DNA from 2 places in the Vibrio sp. EA2 genome. Region 2 is predicted to be linked to the other one. Evidence: predicted binding sites of a transcription regulator. Region 2 holds the regulator's gene; the other holds the start of a gene.
What was found. The regulator MetJ, encoded in region 2, represses methionine synthesis genes. The targets are predictions, from matches to a motif close to TTAGACNTNTANANGTCTAA.

Region 1: a site for MetJ is predicted at 3,486-3,505, ahead of metA (homoserine O-succinyltransferase MetA). Genes of this name have one in related genera too.

The regions. Positions count from the first base shown of each region.
Region 1 is NZ_JAWLID010000002.1:760,585-772,139, reverse strand. Features, by position in the region: gene RXX31_RS07820 (MmcQ/YjbR family DNA-binding protein) at 8-364, shown strand; gene RXX31_RS07815 (DUF962 domain-containing protein) at 525-959, shown strand; gene RXX31_RS07810 (hypothetical protein) at 1,185-1,508, shown strand; gene pilW (type IV pilus biogenesis/stability protein PilW) at 1,634-2,368, opposite strand; gene metA (homoserine O-succinyltransferase MetA) at 2,518-3,459, opposite strand; gene RXX31_RS07795 (hypothetical protein) at 3,823-4,179, shown strand; gene RXX31_RS07790 (LpxL/LpxP family Kdo(2)-lipid IV(A) lauroyl/palmitoleoyl acyltransferase) at 4,708-5,658, shown strand; gene RXX31_RS07785 (DUF938 domain-containing protein) at 6,000-6,581, opposite strand; gene RXX31_RS07780 (DUF1656 domain-containing protein) at 6,824-7,024, shown strand; gene RXX31_RS07775 (HlyD family secretion protein) at 7,031-7,897, shown strand; gene RXX31_RS07770 (FUSC family protein) at 7,900-9,951, shown strand; gene RXX31_RS07765 (2-dehydropantoate 2-reductase) at 10,041-11,009, opposite strand; gene RXX31_RS07760 (carboxypeptidase M32) at 11,122-11,555, opposite strand, start outside.
Region 2 is NZ_JAWLID010000021.1:37,974-49,528, forward strand. Features, by position in the region: gene argE (acetylornithine deacetylase) at 1-154, shown strand, start outside; gene ppc (phosphoenolpyruvate carboxylase) at 432-3,065, shown strand; gene RXX31_RS22840 (PadR family transcriptional regulator) at 3,507-4,046, shown strand; gene metF (methylenetetrahydrofolate reductase) at 4,121-5,017, opposite strand; gene RXX31_RS22850 (bifunctional aspartate kinase/homoserine dehydrogenase II) at 5,284-7,692, opposite strand; gene RXX31_RS22855 (O-succinylhomoserine (thiol)-lyase) at 7,702-8,865, opposite strand; gene metJ (met regulon transcriptional regulator MetJ) at 9,090-9,410, shown strand; gene RXX31_RS22865 (malic enzyme-like NAD(P)-binding protein) at 9,524-10,795, opposite strand; gene bfr (bacterioferritin) at 11,006-11,482, opposite strand.

The DNA.
Region 1 (11,555 bases), on a different contig from region 2:
GTGTGGGATGCAAATCAAAGTGTTAGAAACGTACCTTAATACGTTTATGTGCGCGGAAAGCGACTTTCCGTTTGGACCTGAAGCATTAGTCTTTAAGATCAAAGGGAAAATGTTCGCAATACTTGCCCAAAGAGAGGGTCGAGACTACGTCAGTGTAAAAGTAAAACCCGAGGATGGTGAAGTGCTGACTTCTCAGTTCACTGATATCACCCCCGGTTACCATTTGAATAAAAAACACTGGGTCACGGTGTATTTCAATGGAGATGTCGAGGATGGACTTATTCAGGATTTATGTGAACGTTCATACGAGCTTGTCATTGCTAAGTTGACAAAAGCACAGCGAGCTTCGTTAGGTTTCGCGTAGTTAGAGCACAGATAAATCAGAGTATTGGCAGGAGAAAGCGACGGATATCTCGCTCTTATCACCATGACCGAATTGAATTATTAGCTCGTGTTTCAGAAAAACTCGCGCCTTTATTAAGTACAGGCTATATAAAAAGTATAAGGGCAAAGAGGGAAATGCTATGCGAGCACTATCTGACTGGCTTAAAGCCTATGGGGAAAGTCATCAAAACCCAATCAATCGAAAAATTCACGCGATAGCCGTGCCCGGCATTTATCTTTCTGTCGTTGGGTTAATTTGGTCGATTCCTCAATTGTCTATCGTCGGTTATCAAATAAATTGGGTATGGTTAGCCGTCATTCCTGTTTGGATATTTTATTACCGGTTGTCTCTCAGTGTCTTCATGATGATGCTGGGCTATACATTGGCGTGTATTGGCTTAATCTGGTCATTGGAAGTGCTCCAACTTCCGGTTCTATATATCTCTTTACTTATTTTTGGTGTTCTCTGGATGTTGCAATTCATCGGGCACAAAATAGAAGGAACCAAGCCTTCATTTTACGAAGACTTACAATTTCTTCTCATTGGCCCTGTCTGGGTGTTTAGAAAGCAATAACCACATCGCATCTGGTTAACCCTGTATGAGCAAAGGCTTGGGTTACAACTTGTTTATTCACTAGCCTGCATCGCTTCATGCTCTCCATAACGCTGTCCAAAATATTTAGGCTGATCGGCTGGTTTGGACAGCAATGCCTTGTTATTCACACTATGCTTAAAGTGCTGTGGCGCACTGAAACCAAGTGGTTATGTGCTGAGTGACAATGTCACGTATGGAGGGGAGATGTATAACCGCGAGCACAAATATAGTTACTGGAAAGAGGAACGTAAAAAAGGCAAATGGCACTACATCTTAAAGTCGTTTTTTATGATTTGTTGTGCGTTGCTGGTCGGTAAAGTAATTGGTTTATTCATTTTTGGCGACTTGCACTCCTTTATGGATATCATTGAACAGTTGCCAGCGGATTTATTTATCATGATGCTGGTGGGATTCCCTATTAGCGTATTAGGTTGGTATCACGAAGAGTCGAAATTTTTTAGAGCGTTAAGGCGCAAAGATAAGCAACTCAAAATGAAGCAGAAAAGTGCAGATCAACATAAAAACTAGCAACAATGTAAATGAAGTCGTACCTCGTCTAACTCAATAGTTAAATACTTTGACTGAACAGCAAAAGAGGTGTGATATTACTCCAAGTCTCCATCCATACAGAAATCATGGATTTCTAATCCGGTTCAGTTAATCGATGACATTTGCTCGAGTTGTGTTCTGTACCTTTGTTCTAGAGCCTCATTTCCAGCTAGACGTTCAAGTTCTACCATGAGTTGTAATGATGGTTTCTTTACGCCATACATTTGATTGAAGCGCATTAACCTGATTCTTGCGTCGGTAAACTCACCGGCATCAATTTCCAGTTTTGCGAGTTGCAGTATGGATTTTGGTCGGTGAGGATCGTGGTCGATAGCACGAGTAAAGTAATATTTCGCTTTGTCTCTGTCTTGTGATTTAAGCGCACAGAAAGCCGCGTTTTCGTAACTTGCGGGGATTAAATAGTAGTAGGGTTGCTCAATGGCTCGTGTAAACATGAGATCGGCCTTTTTATGTTCGCCGCGTTTACACAAAAATGTTCCGTAGTTATTGAGCACGTTACCGTTTTTGGGATGTTGACGAAGGGCTCGTTGATACATCTCTTTCGCTTTTGATTCTTCACCAACGATCTCATAATAGTGTGCCAGGGAAAGCTGTGCGCGGTAGTAGTTGGGGGCATGGGTAAGAGCTTGCTGCAAATTGTCATGAGCACGAATAGTGCTGCTACTTTTCAGATAACCCAAACCGAGAGCGATACGCGACTCTGCCATCGCTAACGGATCAGGTTTAACGATCGGAGAGCCGTCTTGTTTGACGGTAACGCATCCCAGTAGTGAAAATTGAGTCACCAGCAAAAGTACACCCAGCTTAATCGTTTTCATTTCCCGTCCCTACATCCCTAAATCTCAAAGCATGATAAGAACTGCGAGATAAAAACCTATTAGCGAAAAATTACTATGCGATCGGGTTTGCAAACTGATATGAAAAAGCCGCCATAAGGCGGCTTGGTTCTCAAAGTTAACCCTTTGATTTAATCGTCTTTAGTGAAAGCAGACTCACTGAAATGATCAAGATCGTACGGTGTCTGTTGGTAAACACAGTAGTTAAGCCAGTTTGCGAACAGTAAATGTCCATGGCTTCGCCAGCTTGCTGTCGGCGGGTTGTCCGGGTTGTTGTTCGGGTAGTAATTGACCGGAATGGCGGGCTCCATTCCTTCACCCAAATCACGAATGTACTCATTGTGGAGAGTATGAGAGTCATACTCAGGGTGACCGGTTACAAATACATTTCGTTTATCTTTTGTGGTCGCTAGGTAAACGCCAGCCACGTCAGATGTCGCTAATATCTCCAGGTCGGTATGTTCCTCAAGGAAGTGAGGTGAAAAGTCTGCATAGCGAGAGTGTGGCGCCAAAAACGTGTCATCAAAGCCGCGCAAAATTGGGTGGAATTGATTATGAATTTGGTGGTGATAAACACCTGAAAGCTTCTCTTTACGCGTTTTTTTCGGCAAGTCGTAAAGCAATTTCAACCCGGCTTGTGCTGCCCAACAAACATAAAGGGTAGAAGTCACATGATCTTTCGCCCACTCCATGATCGTTTTTAAATGGTCCCAGTAAAGTACATCTTCAAATTGGACTAGGCCGAGTGGGGCTCCCGTAATAATTAAGCCATCAAAATTTTTATTTTTGACCATCTCGAATTGACGATAAAAATTATCGAGGTGTTCGGTTGGCGTGTTTTTACTCGGACGGTCATCAATTCGTAGTAACTCGACATTGACTTGAAGAGGACTGTTCGAGAGCAAACGTAAAAACTGTGTTTCCGTTTCGATCTTCTTAGGCATCAAATTCAGAATCAGTACTCGCAACGGACGAATCTCCTGACTTGCCGCTCGAGTCTCGCTCATCACGAAGATGTTTTCTGTCCTTAGTATGTCAGTTGCAGGTAATTGATCTGGAATTCTAATTGGCACGACTATCTCTCCCTAATTCTAGTCATCTAGACGTCTATACATCTAAAGCTAACTCAAATCGATTTAGATGTCGATACGAAATGTGACTTTAAACAAGTTTAATGCCTGCTCAAGGATATGGACAATAAATACCTTCTCGCGTTTTAGCGCCTGAAATATGCTCATTGCTGGCTAATTGTGACTGAATCAGAATTTTTGATGAGACATCGTTGCAACACATCTAACTTCATTTGAAGGTCATTATGTGATCACGCTAATATGGCTTTAATGACAGAGTAGAAAAATTCGAGTCATGTAAAACTTATCCATCTCCAAACGACACGGTGATATGCCGTTTGAGATGAATCGTCATTGGAGGACACTATGTTCGGTATTTTTAAGCGAAAAACGAAAATTCAGAGCATCGCTCAAGAAGTTCCCAGTATATTGCTTAGTAAGTTTGGCGATAAAAGCACGTACGCTCCCGATGAAATTGATTTTGCATTACTACAACTTGGTTACGATAAACAAAAAGATCTTAACGATCACCAGTATGCTTACGGCATGTTTAGCAGTGAATCGAGCTATCAGCAATTAGGTTTAACCGACGCGCTTGGTGATTATAGACACTTTCAACGTGAAGTTGGGAAGATGCTACTTAACACGCCAGAGCCTATTGATATGCATATCTACTTTGTTATTTCTGAAGAGCACCATAAGGCGGATAAAACGCTGCATTAAACACCTAACTTTGACGTTGCCGTCGCCCCTTCTGTGAGCGCGGCATCGTTTCCTACTATTGTTCCAACCCTTCATTTCCAGACTTCAATTCTATTGACCTTGTCCCAAGGGGAGGGTCTACAGTTGTCCTATATCAGTCGTTGAATCCAAAGGAGATTGCCGTGGGATGTTGTAATAATGCGCCTAATGGAGGCTCTGGAAAAATATCTTATTTGTTGAAACTGATAGCGATAATGTTTGTTGCGATTTTCCTGCTTGCCGCATTTTTGGGGTAGGAAAGTTCTGTTTGTGCAAAAGTTCTGAAAAGTCAGTAGATTAATTGCTCTATTCAATGTTAACGTGCCTTATCGCCATTAGCGCGTTCACATACCCTTCCTAATTCTGTAATGGTTTTACTGTGTAGTGTGTCGAAGAACCATAAAATACGCGTGCTGGAATTTTGTAGTACGCGTAATCAATGATAAATGTACATGCAATTATCTTCGAATTTTTAATCACTTATAGATGGATACATCTGATGATATTCTCATGATCAAACAACAAAAGCCTAAATTTGAGGCTAAATTTCTTCTGCCTCGCTATTGGGGAACCTTACTTACCATCGGGCTAATGTATTTACTGAGCCTTCTTCCATTTAAACTTCAACTGGTTTTAGGGCGTAATATAGGTCGCTTAGCGATGCGAATCATGAAAAAGCGCCAAATCACCATTAAACGAAATCTTGAACTCTGCTTTCCATCCATGCAGGAAAGTGAACGCGAGGCAATTTTTAACGCAAATATCGATAACTCTGGTATCGCCCTGTTTGAGACAGCAATGGCTTGGTTTTGGTCAGACAAGAGAGTTAATAAGCATGTCACAATACAAGGAATGGAACACCTAGAAGCGTTAGAACAGGAGGGGAAAGGGGTATTAATGCTTGCTGTCCACTCTATGAATTTAGAGCTAGGTGCACGTGCGTTTGGTATTAAAAAATCAGGCACAGGTGTTTATCGGCCGAATAACAATCCATGTTTTGACTATTTTCAATACAAAGGACGCTCTCGCTCTAACCGTACTTTGATTGGTCGTAAAAACGTCAGGGGTATGCTGGAAGCTCTGAACTCAGGGCATCGAGTGTGGTATGCACCAGACCATGATTATGGAACCAGAAGATCGACCTTTGCACCTTTGTTTGCGGTAAAAAACGCGTGTACAACAACAGGGACAAGTTTGCTGGTGGATGCAACAGATTGTGCCATCGTACCGTTTACTATGGTAAGAGGGGATGATGGACACTACACGTTAACCATCAGAGAGCCAGTTGACGGATTCCCCAAAGGCGACACTAACAATGCGGCGATTTTTATCAATAAAATTGTTGAAGAGTCTATAATGGCCAGCCCTAGTCAATACATGTGGTTGCATCGTCGTTTTAAAACCAGGCCACAAGGTGAAGCGTGTTTGTATAACCCTCAATTAATCCCGGCAATGAGCTAGTGAGTTACTTCGAGCGTTGAAATCTACCTTGGTTGTTATTTCTGAGTCGTGGATTACCATTATGCACGTTTGGTAGCCTTTGCATCTGAGCTGATTTTTGCATCTGTGCTGATTGTAGTTGGTGAAATTGCGGGTCGCATTGGTTTCTACGACCTTTGGGCCATTGGCATTTAATAGAGTCGAGTTTCATCGACGGCTATTGTCTAAAACGGTGCTGCGAGCATTCTCAGCACCACCCCTACCAACAAAAAGGCGAGCTAGCTGAACCCTCTTATTTTTGACTGTCTAGGTTTACGGTACAGGCTACAGATGTGGTCTGAACTACTCTTATTAACCGGGTTTTAAGCTTTCCACACTAATAAAAAGTTATTCGCTGGCATTGGGACTTTTTCTATCAACGTTAGGTTGTCAGCCCAGCTAGCTAAGTCATTGATATCCTGAATTCCTCCGAAACCATTCTGCTTTAATTGGCGATCAAATTCCTGATTACTGCTGCTGGTAAATTTGCCGTCTACTTTCATCGGCCCATATTGGCAAAAAATGCCATTTTCTGGAAGATTAAAAGAAATGAGCTTCATCATTTGTTTTGCTTCTTCAGGCTGCATAATGTGCGTGGTATTCGCGGTAAATACGGCATCAATAGTGAGTTTTGGCCAGGGATCTTCGCCAATAGTGAATTCCAATGGCGGGACGATATTGGGCAGGGATGTATGATGAAGCCAGTTGTGTATACCTGCATGGTTTTCCGGCATTTCACTGGTGTACCAGGTAAGGTGTGGGAGGTGTTCTGCAAAAAATACCGCATGCTGGCCGTTTCCTGATCCAATTTCCAGTACATGTTGTGATGACTTAAAGTGCACCAAAAGCTGTTCAAGAATAGGGTGCTTATTTCTTTCACAGTGTGGAAGTGTAAGTTGAGTCATTTAGCATCCTTTGTTAGTTTATTTAACTATCCCGGCGTCAGTTCCAGTTTCACCAGAGCGAACCCGATCATAGCACCTATGATCACGACGGCGACAGAAAGTTCGTTGTTAAAGCCAGTGATCGCTAACCTGTTTAATTAGTTATGTTTTTCACTTTCATTGGCTTGTATAGTAAATAGACTAAACTTTTCTAACAAACTGTTTTAATCAAGCCAACACCAAAAAGTTGAGAACCATGCCCTATGTTTGACGAGTTATCTTTCGCCGGGCTTCTGTTTAGCCCGTTGGTGGTTTTTATGCCTCTTGCTTTTTTACTGTCATGGAGTACGCGTTTTGTGCTGCATAAATCAGGTTTATACGCAAAGTTGTGGAAGGCACCTTGGTTTGAAGTCAGCTTGTATGTCTGTTATCTCGCGTTAGTTATTTATCTATTTGGGAGCTAATCATCTATGGGAAAATTCTTTCGTATCTCCCTCACACTGGCGACTTTGGCTGTTGCCGTTGTTCTTGGCCATTGGATTTGGCAACACTATTTATATTCTCCGTGGACCCGCGATGGACGAATAAGGGCGCATGTAATAACGATTGCTCCGGATGTTTCTGGTTGGGTCAATGACATTGAGGTCAGTGATAATCAGGAGGTCAAAAAAGGCGATGTTATTTTTACTGTCGACGATACTCGTTATAAAGCGACGATTGCGGAACTCGAAGCGCAAGTTGAAAATAAGAAATTTGCCTGGGAATTAGCAAAGCATCAGTACGCTCGCCGTAAGACGTTAACCAATCAACAGATGGTGAGTGAGGAAACGGCGGAAAGTGCACGAATCACGACAGAGTTGGCTAAATCGAACTACAAACTGGCTCAGGCCCAGCTTGCCAGTGCACAGATCAACCTGGATCGTACCATTATAAAAGCCCCTGCAGATGGCAACATCATCAATTTGAGTCTTCGGGAGGGTAACTATGTCAGTCAGGGTAAATCCGTACTTTCCTTAGTGAAAGCCAACTCGTTTTACGTTACCGGTTACTTTGAAGAAACTAAAATCCCACTGATTAAGCTTGGCCAAAAGGCAAGAGTTACCTTAATGAGCGGTGGTAAAGCACTAACCGGAACCGTGACGAGTATTGGTGAAGCGATTGCTGATAGTAACACGAGTAGTAACAGCCAACTTCTACCTCAGATTCAGCAAACCTTTAACTGGGTTCGCTTAGCGCAACGAATCCCGGTAGATATCCAATTGGATGATTATCCTGACGATCTTAATCTGAGTGCCGGGATGACCGTGTCTATTCATTTAGATGAGAACGCTCAGTAACCATGCAAGCACTGTTTAATAGTCTATTTTTCCCTGATAAACAGGCGATAAAGTTTGCTATCAAAGGCGTGATTGCGATGGCTTTGTCTCTGTACATCGCCATGTTCCTCAATCTAGACCGACCGTATTGGGCATTAATTGGTGCGATATTTCTGCAAATTCGTCCTCAAGGCGGTCTGGTTGTCGAGAAAGGCATGTACCAGATTATTGGTACTCTGGTCGGCGGCATTGTTGGTATCACCATTCTTCAATGGTTTGCCCCTTACCCTGAAATAGCACTCGGCTTGTTGGCGCTTTGGTTAGGCATTAACTCAGGGCTATCAGCCATGGTGCGCCGGCAAAACCTAGTATATGCCTTTGCGATGGCAGGAATGACAGCATGCTTAGTCTGCTTATTAGTGATGATACAGCCGGAGTTGGCCAGCAGTCAGCGTGTTTTTGCTATTGCACAGGCCCGAATCAGTGAAATTGTTATTGGTGTTATCTGTGCCACTCTGGTCAGTAAGTTGATCTGGCCCGTGAAAGTGAAAGATGGCTTAGTGGTAAATGCCAAGAACGTGATTAACCAGACGTTAGGTTATTTAACCATTGAGCTGGATAAAAATGGTTCGCATGAGGAACGCCATAAAAAGATTGATAGCATACTTGAATCCGTCACCGCTCTTAGCGATGACTCAAGCGCTGTGAGTTTTGAAGGGCCGGAAGGTTTAGGCCAAAGCAAGGCAGCCAATGCTATAGCTAACAGTGTGCTATCCCTGTTGGCTTTGGTGCAAATTTTTGGCCGTTTGCAACGTCGACATCCGGAGCTTGTCGGAGAGGTTCTAGAGCCAGTGCTGGATAAGATGCGCGAGAGTTTTACCAAAATGGCAACCTCGCGAGATTACGACGAGTGCTATGTGATTGCCCAGTCATTACGCCGGGAGCAGATGGAATATGCGAATCAGGTGAGTGAAAAAACACCGTTGCAAAAACGTCTACTCAAGATCTCTCTCGAGTTAAGCGCTGAGTTAATACTGGTTCTCAAAGGCTATGCCAAGCTCTCCAGCAAAGAGACGACCAATTTGAATGCGCCTAGTTTTCAAAGCCATCGTGATCCTTTGGTCGGCATTACTACCGGGCTTCGTAGCGTGTTGCTCTTTTTGGTTGGCGCTGGGCTTTGGGTGGGGACGGGGTCATCCTCCGTCATTATGATCATGATACTGCCTGTCGTGTTTTCTATCATGATGGCTCGCTTACCTATGGCTATTCTTACCACAGTGTTGAAGCGGCTATTGGTGGGTATCGTTATCGCCTTACCTTTGGCAATTTTTTATGCGTTACCTTTAGTAGCGGCAAGCAGTAAAGATTTTGAATTGCTCGTGCTCATTTTGGCTGGCCCTTATTTCTTAGGTCTTCTGGCGTTAGCGAGTCGGGCGACCTTGCCATATGGCCTTGGGATCTGTATCCCGTTTACAATTTTCGTTATGCCCAGTACAGATATGACTCGCTCATTAACCGTCAGCACGACGATCAGTAATGGAATGGCTATCTTTGTTGGTGTAACGGTGCTGTACTGGATTTTCAAGTTAGTCACAGGCCCAAGCTTGCCACTTATGTTGACGCGACTAATGCGAACGACTCAGCGTGATCTTGTTGATATGGACAAACACTCCGCACCAGAGCAGTGGTTTAATGCGCGTATGGGGGATCGGTTATTAAGGATTTCGACTTACGATAAAGCACTATATTCAGAGCGAAACATTACCGATCTGGCATTAACGGGATTAAACCTTGGTCATGTATCCATGCGTTTGCATCGTATTGTACGAAGAGTGGCTGACCGGGATTTGGATTCACATCTGACCTATTGGCAGGAGTCGCTGGCTAACGCGTACCTCAACGCTTTTCATGGCAAAGAAGACCCAGTATTCCAGCTTGCGAATGCGTCACTGTTATCGAGATTAGATGAATTTGATTTTTTACCGGAACAGAAAGACATCTTGGCGGGTATGTGTGAACGCATTCAACTGACGCTTGATCGAAGTGCGAAAGCCATTGCTGAACAAAGAGCCTAAACGGATAAGAGAAAAGGACATCATCTAATGTCCTTTTCTAACTAGTGGGAGTTCTGGCCGCGCATGTGTTTTCAATATGAGGCCGAATGTTAGCGACAGAGTTGTATGGGCTTTATTGCTAGTTCATCGGCGTTGATCAGTAACCTGTAAATCAGTTCCGTCGTTTCTGCGGGCTGACTGATTTTTCGGCAATATTCAATCACAGGGCCACAAATTTCGTTGACTTCCAAACTACGGCCACGTTCCATGTCGACTTGCATGGACGTTTTGATGTCTCCAAAATTGCTGATCAAGTCAAACATTTCTTCTACATCACGGGCAGATATTTTTACGCCAGCCACATTTGCCGCTCTGGCTGTCTCTTCCATCATCGCACGAACTGTACGACTTAAAATCGGATCGGTGGTGATTAGGCCGGTTTTTTGCGCGGTCAATGCGGTCAGAGGATTGACACCATTATTCAAAACGAGTTTGCGCCATAGCGCATAACGAACATCATCGTAAAGACGAGTCTGTATACCGGCATCAATAAAAACAGTCTCTAATGTATGACAAAACTCAGCCATTGTCGGATTACTTTCCATATTCGGCCAGGCGCCAAATTCAATTTGTCCTGCTCCTTGCACTTTAATATGGCCCGGGCTTTCGATATGACCACTGATATAATTTCCCAGCCCACCAATTGTTCGTTCCCGGCCAATCTGTCGTTCAATGAATTCCTCATTGGTGACACCATTTTGAATCGACAAAACTGGCGTATTTCCTTGTGCTAACCAAGCTTTCATTTCATCGAGCATTGAGGCTGTTGCACCACTTTTTGCTCCTAGGATTAATAAATCAAAACTGTCACAAGCATATTCCTGACATAACCCCGCAACGTCGGTGCTTTCAACTGAGCCATGATACTGAAAATCAGGATGCTCAAGGCTCAACCCATTGCTTTGTAATGCATCTAAGTGCTCACCCCTCGCGACTAATACACATTCATGGCCGGCAGCAATCAGTCGGGCTGCAAAATAACAACCGATGCCTCCCGCACCTAACATTGCAAATTTCATGGGATTCCTTATTTTACTGACGCTTTTGTAATCATAATTTCAATTTGAATAAACGACACTTTGTTATTGTTTCTAGGTTAGGTGCCCAGTAGGACACCTAATTATTTATTTTTTATAGATAGCGATGGATAAGATGCTGTTTGAAATGGGCTGGATTTAGCGCTTCACCTGTCGCTTGCTTCACTAACTCTTCAGTGGTCAAGAGACTACCTTTACTCCAAATATTATCTGACAGCCAGTTGAAGATAGGCGTAAGATCGCCACTCTGTATCGCGCCATCAACGTCTACTGTTTTCTTCATCGCCGCCATATACTGAGCCGCATACATAGCGCCCAATGTGTAACTCGGGAAGTAACCAAATGCGCCGTCTGTCCAATGGATGTCCTGCATACAACCGTTTTTAAAGTTGTCTTTGGTCGACAAGCCCAGGTAGGTTTGCATTTTCTGATCCCATAACTCCGGTACATCAGTATGCTTGATGGCACCATTCATTAAGTCTCGTTCTATCTCATAGCGCAGAATCACATGAGCAGGGTAGGTAAGCT
Region 2 (11,555 bases):
AGAAGCGCCATTTCTACAAGAGTTGTGTCCAACGTTGGTTCTCGGACCAGGGTCTATCGATCAAGCCCATCAGCCGGACGAGTTTCTGGCTTTTGATTTCATTGACCCGACCATTGATGTGCTGTCTAAAGCAATGGTCAAATACTGTTGTTAGTAAAATAAAATGATGCTTGACCTGTGCAGCTCCGATGAGCAGTACAGGTTGCTCTTTTCCTTAACACTTAACTCACTATTAACACTTACTTAACTTGTTATTTTGTAATTAATTTTCATTTATTGTGCCATGGGCACTGCAACTTTGCTCTAAATCAGGAGAGAAGCGGAATAATTACAAACATAGTCGGCTTTATTTGACTATAACTGGTGCTTTTCGCTAGATTGGTGTCTTAATAAGAACAATGGATGTAGTTTTTTTACGAGGCAGGACGACAATGAACGAGAAATACGCCGCACTCAAAAGCAATGTGCGCATGTTAGGCCACTTACTGGGTAACACCATTCACGATGCCCATGGCGAAGAAATCTTCGAGAAAGTGGAAACCATTCGTAAATTATCCAAGTCAGCCCAAGCAGGAAATCAAGCAGACAAAGAAAGCTTGATCGAAGAAATTAAACACCTTCCTGATGAGCAACTGACACCAGTAACCCGTGCGTTTAACCAATTTCTAAACCTCACGAATATTGCTGAGCAGTACCACACGATTTCACGTCACTGTGAAGAGCACATCTGCGAACCAGACGCGATCAACTCGCTATTTTCTAAGCTGGTACAAAACGATGTGAGCAAGCTTGATACCGCTCAAGCTGTACGTGACCTGAATATTGAACTGGTACTGACAGCTCACCCAACTGAAATCACTCGCCGCACCATGATTAATAAGCTGGTGAAGATCAACGAGTGTTTATCAAAACTAGAATTAAGCGATCTTTCATCGAAAGAACGCAAGAAAACTGAACGTCGCCTGGAGCAGCTGATTGCCCAGGGCTGGCACTCAGACGTGATCCGCCAACAACGCCCAACGCCACTTGATGAAGCGAAATGGGGCTTTGCGGTCGTTGAAAACTCTCTGTGGGAAGCTGTCCCTGAGTTTTTACGCGAGATGAACGATCGTCTGGAATCTTATCTTGGCGAAGGTTTACCAATCGACGCGCGTCCAGTACATTTTTCTTCTTGGATGGGTGGTGACCGTGACGGTAACCCATTTGTTACTCATAACATCACGCGTGAGGTTCTGCTTCTGTCCCGTTGGAAAGCGGCGGATCTTTACCTAAATGACATCAACGAATTGATCAGCGAGCTGTCGATGACAGTAAGTAATGATCAAGTTCGTGAACTGGCTGGAGATGATCAACACGAACCATACCGTGCGATCCTCAAGCAGCTTCGCTCTCTGCTCAACGAAACCAAAGATATCCTAGATGCGAAGATTAACGGTCAAAAGCTAGCCGTCAAAGCACCACTACAAAAAGTAGAACAGCTTTGGGATCCATTGTACGCGTGTTACCAGTCACTACATGAGTGTGGCATGGGTGTCATTGCTGACGGCTCACTGCTGGATACTCTGCGCCGAGTGAAAGCGTTTGGTGTTCACTTGGTTCGTCTCGACATTCGTCAAGAAAGTACTCGTCACGCAGACGCGCTTTCTGAGTTGACCCGCCATCTGGGCATTGGTGACTACCAGCAGTGGAGCGAGCAAGACAAAATTGCTTTCCTGACCAATGAGCTGGCGTCCAAGCGTCCTCTTCTACCACGTGACTGGGAACCATCAGAACCTGTTCAAGAGGTTTTGGACACCTGTAAGATCATTGCTGCACAATCTCGTGAAGCGTTCGGTGCTTATGTTATCTCAATGGCCCGTACCGCATCAGACGTTCTTGCGGTTCACCTGCTGCTACAAGAATCTGGCTGCCCTTACCGCATGGACGTTTGTCCTCTGTTCGAAACGCTGGAAGACTTGAACAACGCAGAATCGGTCATCAAACAGTTGATGGACATCGATCTGTACCGTGGCTTTATCCAAAACCACCAAATGGTCATGATCGGCTACTCTGACTCAGCAAAAGATGCTGGTGTTATGTCTGCTGGCTGGGCGCAATACCATGCGATGGAATCTTTAGTTAAAGTCACGGAAGAGGAAGGCGTTGAACTGACATTGTTCCACGGCCGTGGTGGTACAGTCGGTCGTGGCGGTGCACCTGCACATGCTGCTCTACTGTCTCAGCCACCAAAGAGCCTTAAAGGTGGCCTTCGTGTGACCGAGCAGGGTGAGATGATTCGCTTTAAGCTAGGTCTTCCTGACGTTGCGGTAAACAGCTTCAACCTATACGCCAGTGCCATTCTGGAAGCGAACCTACTACCGCCACCAGAGCCAAAACAAGAGTGGCGCGATCTGATGGAAGTGCTCTCTGAAGTGAGCTGTGAAGCTTATCGTAGCGTTGTACGCGGCGAGCCTGACTTTGTACCTTACTTCCGCCAGGCGACACCAGAGCTGGAGTTAGGCAAACTACCACTAGGCTCACGTCCTGCTAAGCGTAACCCTAAAGGCGGCGTAGAGAGTTTACGTGCCATTCCATGGATCTTCTCATGGAGCCAAAACCGCTTGGTGCTACCAGCATGGCTGGGGGCAGGCGAAGCGATTCAGTACTCAGTAGACAAAGGTCATCAAGCGTTACTGGAAGAGATGTGTCGTGAGTGGCCATTCTTCTCAACACGCCTTGGCATGCTAGAAATGGTGTACTCGAAATGTAACATCGATATCTCTCGCTACTATGACCTGCGCTTGGTTGATGAATCACTTCGTCCACTTGGTGAAAGGTTACGAGCTCAACTACAGAAAGACATCAAAGCGGTTCTGAATGTAGAGAATAACGAGAACCTGATGCAACATGACCCGTGGGGACTGGAGTCCATCCGCCTACGTAACATCTACGTTGAGCCATTGAACATGCTTCAAGCAGAGTTGCTGTATCGTACGCGTCAAAATGAGGAAGCTTCAGCAGAGCTTGAAGAAGCCCTGATGGTGACGATTGCGGGTATCGCAGCAGGTATGCGTAACACAGGCTAAAATAACCTGTTGAAAGTAACAGAATATGATATAAAAGGCTGAGCAATTGCTCAGCCTTTCTTATATCCATCAAATTGAACAGCAATTAACCAGATAAATCCCCCAAACAACCCCCAAAAAGAACCAGGAATTCAGAATAAATGACTACTCAAATACATTACTGAGTATTATATTAGTTTTTTGGGGTTATTCTTTCCTAGTATTCCACTTCATGCTTATTATTTATATACTACTCGCCTTGCTGTGAGCGCATAAATCCAATCATATCAGCTCCAGCCTCGATGGGAATCTCCCATCTCTCTAGGTGATAAACGGCTTTAAGGTGACAGGACCAACAATTGTTGGTGCTACTTATACATAAAAAACTCAAGCGTCATGAAGAGCGCAGCTGAAAGTATAAGTAGCTTGTTTACAAGTTTATTGACCATTTGGATTGAAGACATGTCATTACCACACGTAATCTTAACTGTGCTTAGCACCCGCGATGCAACCGGTTACGATATCACAAAAGAATTCTCAGCTAGCATTGGTTACTTCTGGAAAGCAAGCCACCAGCAAGTTTACCGTGAGCTCAATAAAATGGCTGAGAAAGAGCTGGTTACTTGCGTATTAGAGCCTCAAGAAGGAAAGCCGGATCGTAAAGTTTACTCCATCACTGACGCAGGACGTAGCGCACTAGGTGAATGGTTTGACCAACCAACGGCACACCCAACCGTTCGTGACGAGTTCTCAGCGAAACTGATGGCTTGTGCAGTTCAACCTGCTGCACCTTTCCGTGAGCAACTGTCTGAACTGGTTGAAGAGTCACGCAAACTGGTTTCTCACTACAAAGAAATTGAAGCGGCATACTACGCGACGCCGTCTACCCTGGACAAACAAGCACGTCTGGAGCGCCTGACACTACGCCGCAATCTGCTGTTGCGCGAAACGTGGATCACTTGGGCAGAGGAAGTGCTAACTGAACTTGAAGTTATCGGCTAATCCACAATAAACCGCCCATGACTTAACAATAAAAAGGCTTGCCGATGGCAAGCCTTTCTTTTATTTATCAACAACTAAACTGCAGTCTGAGGGCGTACACCCAAGGTGTGGCACAACGCGTAAGTCATCTCAGCTCGGTTTAGTGTGTAAAAGTGGAAGTCTTTCACACCTTCTCGGCTCAATACACGCACCATATCAATTGCCTGACTTGCTCCTACTAACTGGCGTGTCACTGGATCATCATCCAGACCTTCAAACTGTCGGCTCATCCAGCCAGGGACTTTTACGTTATTCTGCGCAGCAAAGCGAGACGCCTGTTTAAAGTTAGATACTGGCAAAATACCCGGTACGATTTCTACATCGATACCAGCGGCGACACAGCGGTCACGAAAACGCAGGTAAGACTCGACATCAAAGAAGAACTGAGTGATTGCACGATTTGCACCAGCATCGACTTTACGCTTAAGGTTCAGCAGATCAGCCTGTGCGCTTTTTGCTTCAGGGTGTACTTCAGGGAAAGCCGCGACTGAGATATCGAAATCGTGACGAGATTTCAACAGCTCAACAAGATCAGAAGCGTACATCTCAGGTGCGCCGCCACCTGGTGGAATATCACCACGCAGTGCAACGATATTTTCGATACCGTTGTTCCAGTAGTCATCAGCAATATTAATCAGCTCTTCGCGAGTCGCATCGATACAAGTCAAGTGCGGAGCTGCGACTAAACCAGTTTCTGATTTGATTTCTTTAATGATGGAATGAGTTCTGTCACGCTCACCAGAGTTCGCCCCGTAAGTCACCGAGACAAACTTAGGTTTAAGTGCTTTTAGACGGTGCACAGAGTTCCATAGCGTTTCTTCCATTTTTTCGTTGCTTGGCGGAAAAAACTCAAACGAAACATTAATATTGTCTGATAACTCAGCGATATTCTGGTTTAAGGCATCGATATGGCCTGCGTGCGTGTAACCCATCTTACTCTCCCTGTGGCAACCCGCCACGAAATCAAATTATCAAATCGACGTTTAGACGTCTATATGTCTACAGAATGTATTGAATACGATTTAATGTCAACCTTGTAATTATGAATTTTTTTCATGTTAATAATGAGGATAGTTCAAGTTCAATACTGACTAATGTTTATCCAGGATAAACATATGGCCAACAACGATTCTGCATTTAAGTATGGCACCAAGAAGGGAATAAAAAACCCCGGATGGCGTCCGAGGTTTTTACGAGTTTAAAATAGTCCAGCCAGACGGTTGAGGTCGGACTGAATTGCCCCTGCTGTCACTTCGCGTCCAGCGCCAGGGCCACGGATAACCAGCGGATTATCTTTGTACCACTTGCTTTCAATCGCAAAGATATTGTCACACGGCAGTAAGTTTGCCAGCGCATGTTCACGGGACAAAGCTTCGATACCGACCGTCGCTTTGCCATCTTTTTCTAAACGAGCAACGTAACGCAGTACCTGATCGTTCTTCTGCGCTTTGGTTAAACGCTCTTGCAGAGTCTCGCTCAACAGCGCGGCATTATCAAAGAACTCATCTAAGCTCAGCGTACGCAGTTCTTCAGGCACTAACGACTCCACCTTTACGCTTCCCGGTTCGATATCCAGACCAGACTCACGCGCCAGAATAACCAGCTTACGCATCACATCGGAGCCATCTAAGTCAGAACGAGGGTCAGGCTCAGTGAGTCCTTGCTGCCAGGCTAAATCGACCAACTCACTGAATGGAACAGAGCCATCAAACTGCTGGAATAACCATGAAAGCGTTCCGGAGAAAATACCAGATATCGCCACAATCTCATCGCCACTCTCGCGAAGATCACGCACCGTATGGTTGATTGGTAACCCTGCCCCTACTGTTGCATTGTACAGCCAGTGGCGTCCAATCTTAGCAAATGCATCCTGAACCTGATGGTAGTACTGACTATCAGCCGAGCCCGCTACCTTGTTCGCAGAGATAAGGTGGATCCCCTGCTGAGCGATATCAACGTAGCATTTGGCAAGGTCCTGGCTGGCGGTGACATCAAGGACAACGGCTTCATCGTAGTTCTGTAAGGCACCAAGACGCGGTAACCATGAGCCATCGTTTTCAATACTTTCATCATTGAAGCGTGCCGAAACACCAGACGCATCAATACCCTGACTATCAAACCAATACATTTGACTATCAACCACAGCGACTAAGTCAAAGCTCATGCCATGGAGTTTCTCGAGTTCACCTTTTTGAGAAGCGAATAAGTTTAACCAGCTCGAACCAATATTGCCTTTACCGCACAATGCGACAGCAACTCGCTTCTGCGCCTGAAACAACTGGCTGTGAACTGTCTGTACCAACTCTTCGGTATTGGTGCGACGCAATACTGCCACCAGACTTAACCCAGACTCCGTCTCAGCGATAAATTCCACCGGAGAATGTTTTAGCTTTTGCTGAAAACCAAAACAGTGGTTGGCATTAGTTGTCACACCTGCACCGACAGCCGCAATCAGAGAGTAACCCTCAGTGAGGTTAATCTCCGCATCCAGGTCAGATTCCTGCAGATACTTGAGTGCACCACCAGCAATTTCTGCTGTGTATGCCAGTCGTAATACCTGCTGTTCAGGCTGAGCTTCAAACGCTAGCGGCTCCAACTGAGCACGTTTGAGCGATTCGAGTACATCGCTCTGTGTTTTTTCAAAGTCATGTCCGTGAGCAAACGAAAGCTGAACCAATAGCACGTCGTCCAGCGATGTGATGATTTTCGCCCCACGGCCAGACGCCAGAACACGCTCAATACGCGTCGAACCAGACTCAGGAAGGTAACTGCACTTAAGGCTCAAATCCATGGTGCTTTGCGCCACAGGCTGCAGTGTGCGGCTGTGCAACACAGGAGCAGCTAAACGAGCTAGCTCACTGGCTTCATCCAGTCGTAATAATGGTAACAAGCATGCATCGGAGACCAAACGAGGGTCAGCACTATAAACACCAGCCACGTCACTCCAAATCGTCGTTGTACTGACTTCAGCAAGTGCACCAATCACCGTTGCCGAATAGTCTGAGCCATTACGACCGAGCAGAACGGTTTCACCATTATCATTTTGCGCCATGAAGCCGGTAATGATCACACGTTTATGACTATGCTGTGCCAGTGCTTCTTTGATAAGCGGGTATGAACGAGCACGATCAACTTCTGGTTGAGTGCCAGCTTCTGCACGTAAAAACGCTCGTGCATCTTGCGCCACGGCAGGTAAATCCTGCTGACTTAATAATGCCGCAAGTAAGCGTGATGACCACACTTCACCATGGCCTAATACTGCCGCCTTTTGCGCTTCAGTGAGCGGAGAGGTCAGCTCCGCCAATGTGCTGAATTCATCTTGTAAAGAAGCAAGCAGCTGCTCTTGAGCTTCCCCCTCTAACAATACTTCAACAAGATTGCTTTGAAACTGTCTTAAGCTTTGTAGTGCTTCGTGAGCGATTCGACCATCTTTCTCTAAGCCTTCAAGAAACTCAATCAGACGGTTGGTTGTTTTACCCGCGGCTGATACCACCACCAAATCATTTTCTGCAGAGTACTCTTTGAGAATACCCGCTACACGTAAATAGCACTCTGGGTCTGCCAGGCTGCTACCACCAAACTTGTGTAGCTGACGTTGTACAGTCATTATGATCTCCTATTGCTGTGCAGATTTGGTGAAAGCTTGTTCTAAGTCAGCAATGAGATCTTGCGCATCTTCCAGACCGACTGAAAGGCGTAGTAGCTGCTGTGATACGCCAGCTTCAGCCAATGCTTCCTCACCCATAGCACGGTGCGTCATGGATGCCGGGTGGCAAATCAGGCTTTCTACTCCACCGAGAGACTCAGCGAGTGAAAACAATTTCAGTTCCTTGACGAAGGCTTTGAGTTGCTCAAATGAACCCGCGAACTCAAAACTCAGCATGGACCCAAAGCCCGATTGCTGCTTTTTAGCAATCTCGTGGCCAGGGTGATGTGGCAGACTTGGATGATAAATTTTCGCCACCAACGACTGCTTCTGTAGGTAAGCCAGCACCTGCTGTGAACTTTCTTCATGCACTCGCATACGTGCCCCCAAAGTACGAAGACCTCTCAAAGTCATGTAGCTATCAAATGGTGTACCTGTCGCACCAATACAATTGCCCCACCAGGCTAACTCTTCTGCATGTTCTTCCGTTTTAGCGATAATCACGCCACCAATCACGTCCGAGTGACCATTGATGTATTTGGTTGTCGAGTGAATAACAAAGTCAGCCCCCAACTCTAGAGGTTTCTGGTATACCGGTGTCAAAAACGTATTGTCTACTGCGACTAAAGCACCGGCTTGCTTTGCTTTTTCACAGACCACAGCAATATCGACAACGCGAACCAGAGGGTTAGACGGTGTTTCTAGCAGAACCAGTTTTGGCTTTTGTGCTAATGCCTCATCCAGCGCTTTCTCGTCAGTTTGATCGACAAACAGCACCTTGAAGTCGCCTTTATTCGCACGAGTATTAAACAGGCGGTAAGTGCCACCATAACAGTCGTTTGGAGCAACAATAACATCATCAGGACCAATAAAAGCCGATACCCATAAGTTCAGTGCAGACGTACCACAGTTAGTGATCACGGCTCCTTTGCCAGATTCCAGCTCAGACAATGCACTTTCTAATAATCCACGATTTGGATTACCTGAGCGCGTGTAGTCGTACTTAGGCACTTCCCCAAATGCAGGAAAGCCGTAGTTTGTCGAAAGGTAGATTGGTGGAACGACAGCATGGTATTGAGTGTCAGATTCAATACCGGTACGTACGGCAATAGTTGCAGGCTTACGGGTGCTCATGGGTGTATCCTTTCACAGGTGATGACTTCTAAATGGGAATGCGCTATATCTAAATGGTGAGATTCAATGAATTGCACACTCCTTACTGTTCCTGTCACTTTACTCGTCAAAAATTAAGACGTCAACACTTCTAGACGTCCATATGTCTTTGCTTATGGCAGTAAATGCAGCTAAAATCAGCTCCTATATTATTTTTTAACCTATTACATAGATGAAGGTACGCAATGGCTGACTGGAATGGCGAATACATTAGCCCTTATGCTGAGCATGGAAAGAAAAGCGAACAAGTAAAAAAAATCACTGTCTCTATCCCGCTGAAAGTTTTAAAAGTGCTAACTGATGAACGTACTCGTCGTCAGATCAACAACTTACGCCACGCAACCAATAGCGAACTCCTATGTGAGGCATTTCTACATGCGTATACGGGTCAACCGCTTCCAACGGATGAAGACCTTCGTAAAGATCGCCCAGACGATATTCCGACGGAAGCGAAAGCTCTGATGACGGAAATGGGCATCGAATTCGAGTCGTTTGACGAAGAGTAACCTAAAGCGTGTCGAATACACCAAATGGTTATTCAATCTTGAAAGCTAAGAAATAACATAAAAAATGGGACGCTATCGCGTCCCATTTTTTGTACATCATTCAATGCTGAGCTTTACTCTGCCATATAGTTTTCTGGCATTTCAATACGGGCAACACCCGAGTCAACTGCCGCTTGAGCAACGGCTTTTGCAACGCGAGGCAGTAAGCGAGCATCCATTGGCTTTGGAATAATGTAATCTGAGCCGAACTCAAGCTTATCGACACCCGCCGCTGCCAATACTGCTTCTGGTACTGGCTCTTTCGCCAACTGACGAATAGCATCAACCGCTGCAAGTTTCATCTCATCGTTAATTTCGCTTGCACGTACATCAAGCGCACCACGGAAGATGAATGGGAAACAAAGTACATTGTTTACCTGGTTCGGATAATCACTACGCCCTGTACCCATGATTAAATCATTACGAACTTCGTGCGCGAGCTCTGGCTTAATTTCAGGATCTGGGTTTGAACATGCGAAAACAATTGGCTTATCCGCCATCAGTTTTAATGCTTCAGGTGGAAGCAGATTTGGACCTGATACGCCAAGGAACAGATCAGCACCTTCAATCACATCTTCTAAAGTACGCTTATCGGTGTTATTTGCGAATAGCTCTTTGTACTCGTTAAGATCATCACGGCGAGTATGAATCACGCCTTTACGATCCAACATGTAAATCTTTTCACGCATCGCACCACATTTTATCAGTAGTTCCATACACGCTACTGCAGCCGCACCGGCACCAAGACAAACAATCGTAGAATCTTCAAGCTTCTTACCTTGCAGCTCAATGGCGTTCAGCATGCCTGCTGCCGTTACGATTGCTGTACCATGTTGATCATCATGGAAGACAGGAACGTCACAACGTTCGATAAGACGCTTTTCAATTTCAAAACAGTCTGGAGCCTTAATATCTTCCAGGTTAATACCACCGAAGGTATCAGCAATGCTTGCTACGGTATTAACGAACTCGTCGATCGTGCGGTGTTTTACTTCGATATCAATAGAATCAAGTCCAGCGAAACGCTTAAACAGTAGCGCTTTACCTTCCATTACAGGTTTAGAAGCAAGCGGACCTAAGTTACCCAAGCCAAGAATCGCGGTACCGTTAGAAATAACGGCAACCATGTTACCTTTCGCGGTGTACTTATAGATATTGTCAGGATTTTGTGCGATTTCACGTACAGGCTCAGCGACACCAGGGCTGTAGGCTAAAGCAAGATCACCAGCGGTTTCGGCAGGTGTGGTTAGCTCGACGGCAATCTTCCCTGGGGTTGGGTATGCATGATAGTCAAGAGCTCGTTGGCGTTGTTCTTCTTCTGGAGTTACTGCTTTGTCTTCAGACATGAGGGCGTTTCTCTTTTTATTTTTAGGTAAGGGGGGAATAAATTCTAATGGATAGTGGTCGATCTTCATAGGTAAGATTGCGAGCAATATCCTTAAAAAAAACGATATTAAAAGAGATTAGACCAGATAGTCAGGAAAAGCACCTAACTTTTAAGTCAGGTGCACTAGTGTAAACGTCAGATTTTTAACATAACGATGGGATAGCCGAGATTAATCCTCATCGACATACTGTGCTTGCAGATAATTTTCGATGCCAGACATCTCAATTAAGCCAAGCTGAGTCTCAAGCCAGTCGACGTGCTCTTCTTCATCTTCGAGAATATCCTGAAACAAATCGCGCGAAACATAATCTCGGATATCTTCTGCGTAAGCGATCGCATCTTTTAGATCGGGAATAGCGGCCATTTCCAGTTTAAGATCGCATTCGAGCATCTCTTTGGTATCTTCACCGATCATTAACTTGCCGAGATCTTGCAGATTAGGCAGACCTTCTAAGAATAAAATGCGTTCGATGAGATGATCGGCATGTTTCATTTCATCAATCGACTCGTGATACTCCTTATCGGCTAGGTGTTTTAACCCCCAATCTTTGTACATACGGGCATGAAGGAAGTATTGATTAATAGCGACGAGCTCGTTACCGAGCACTTTGTTGAGATGTTGGATAATGATTGGATCGCCTTTCATTGACTAGCCCCTCCTCTTTTTAGGCTTCATATAAATGTAGAAGCAAATGAGAAGGTGTCAAAAGGCTCAGCGA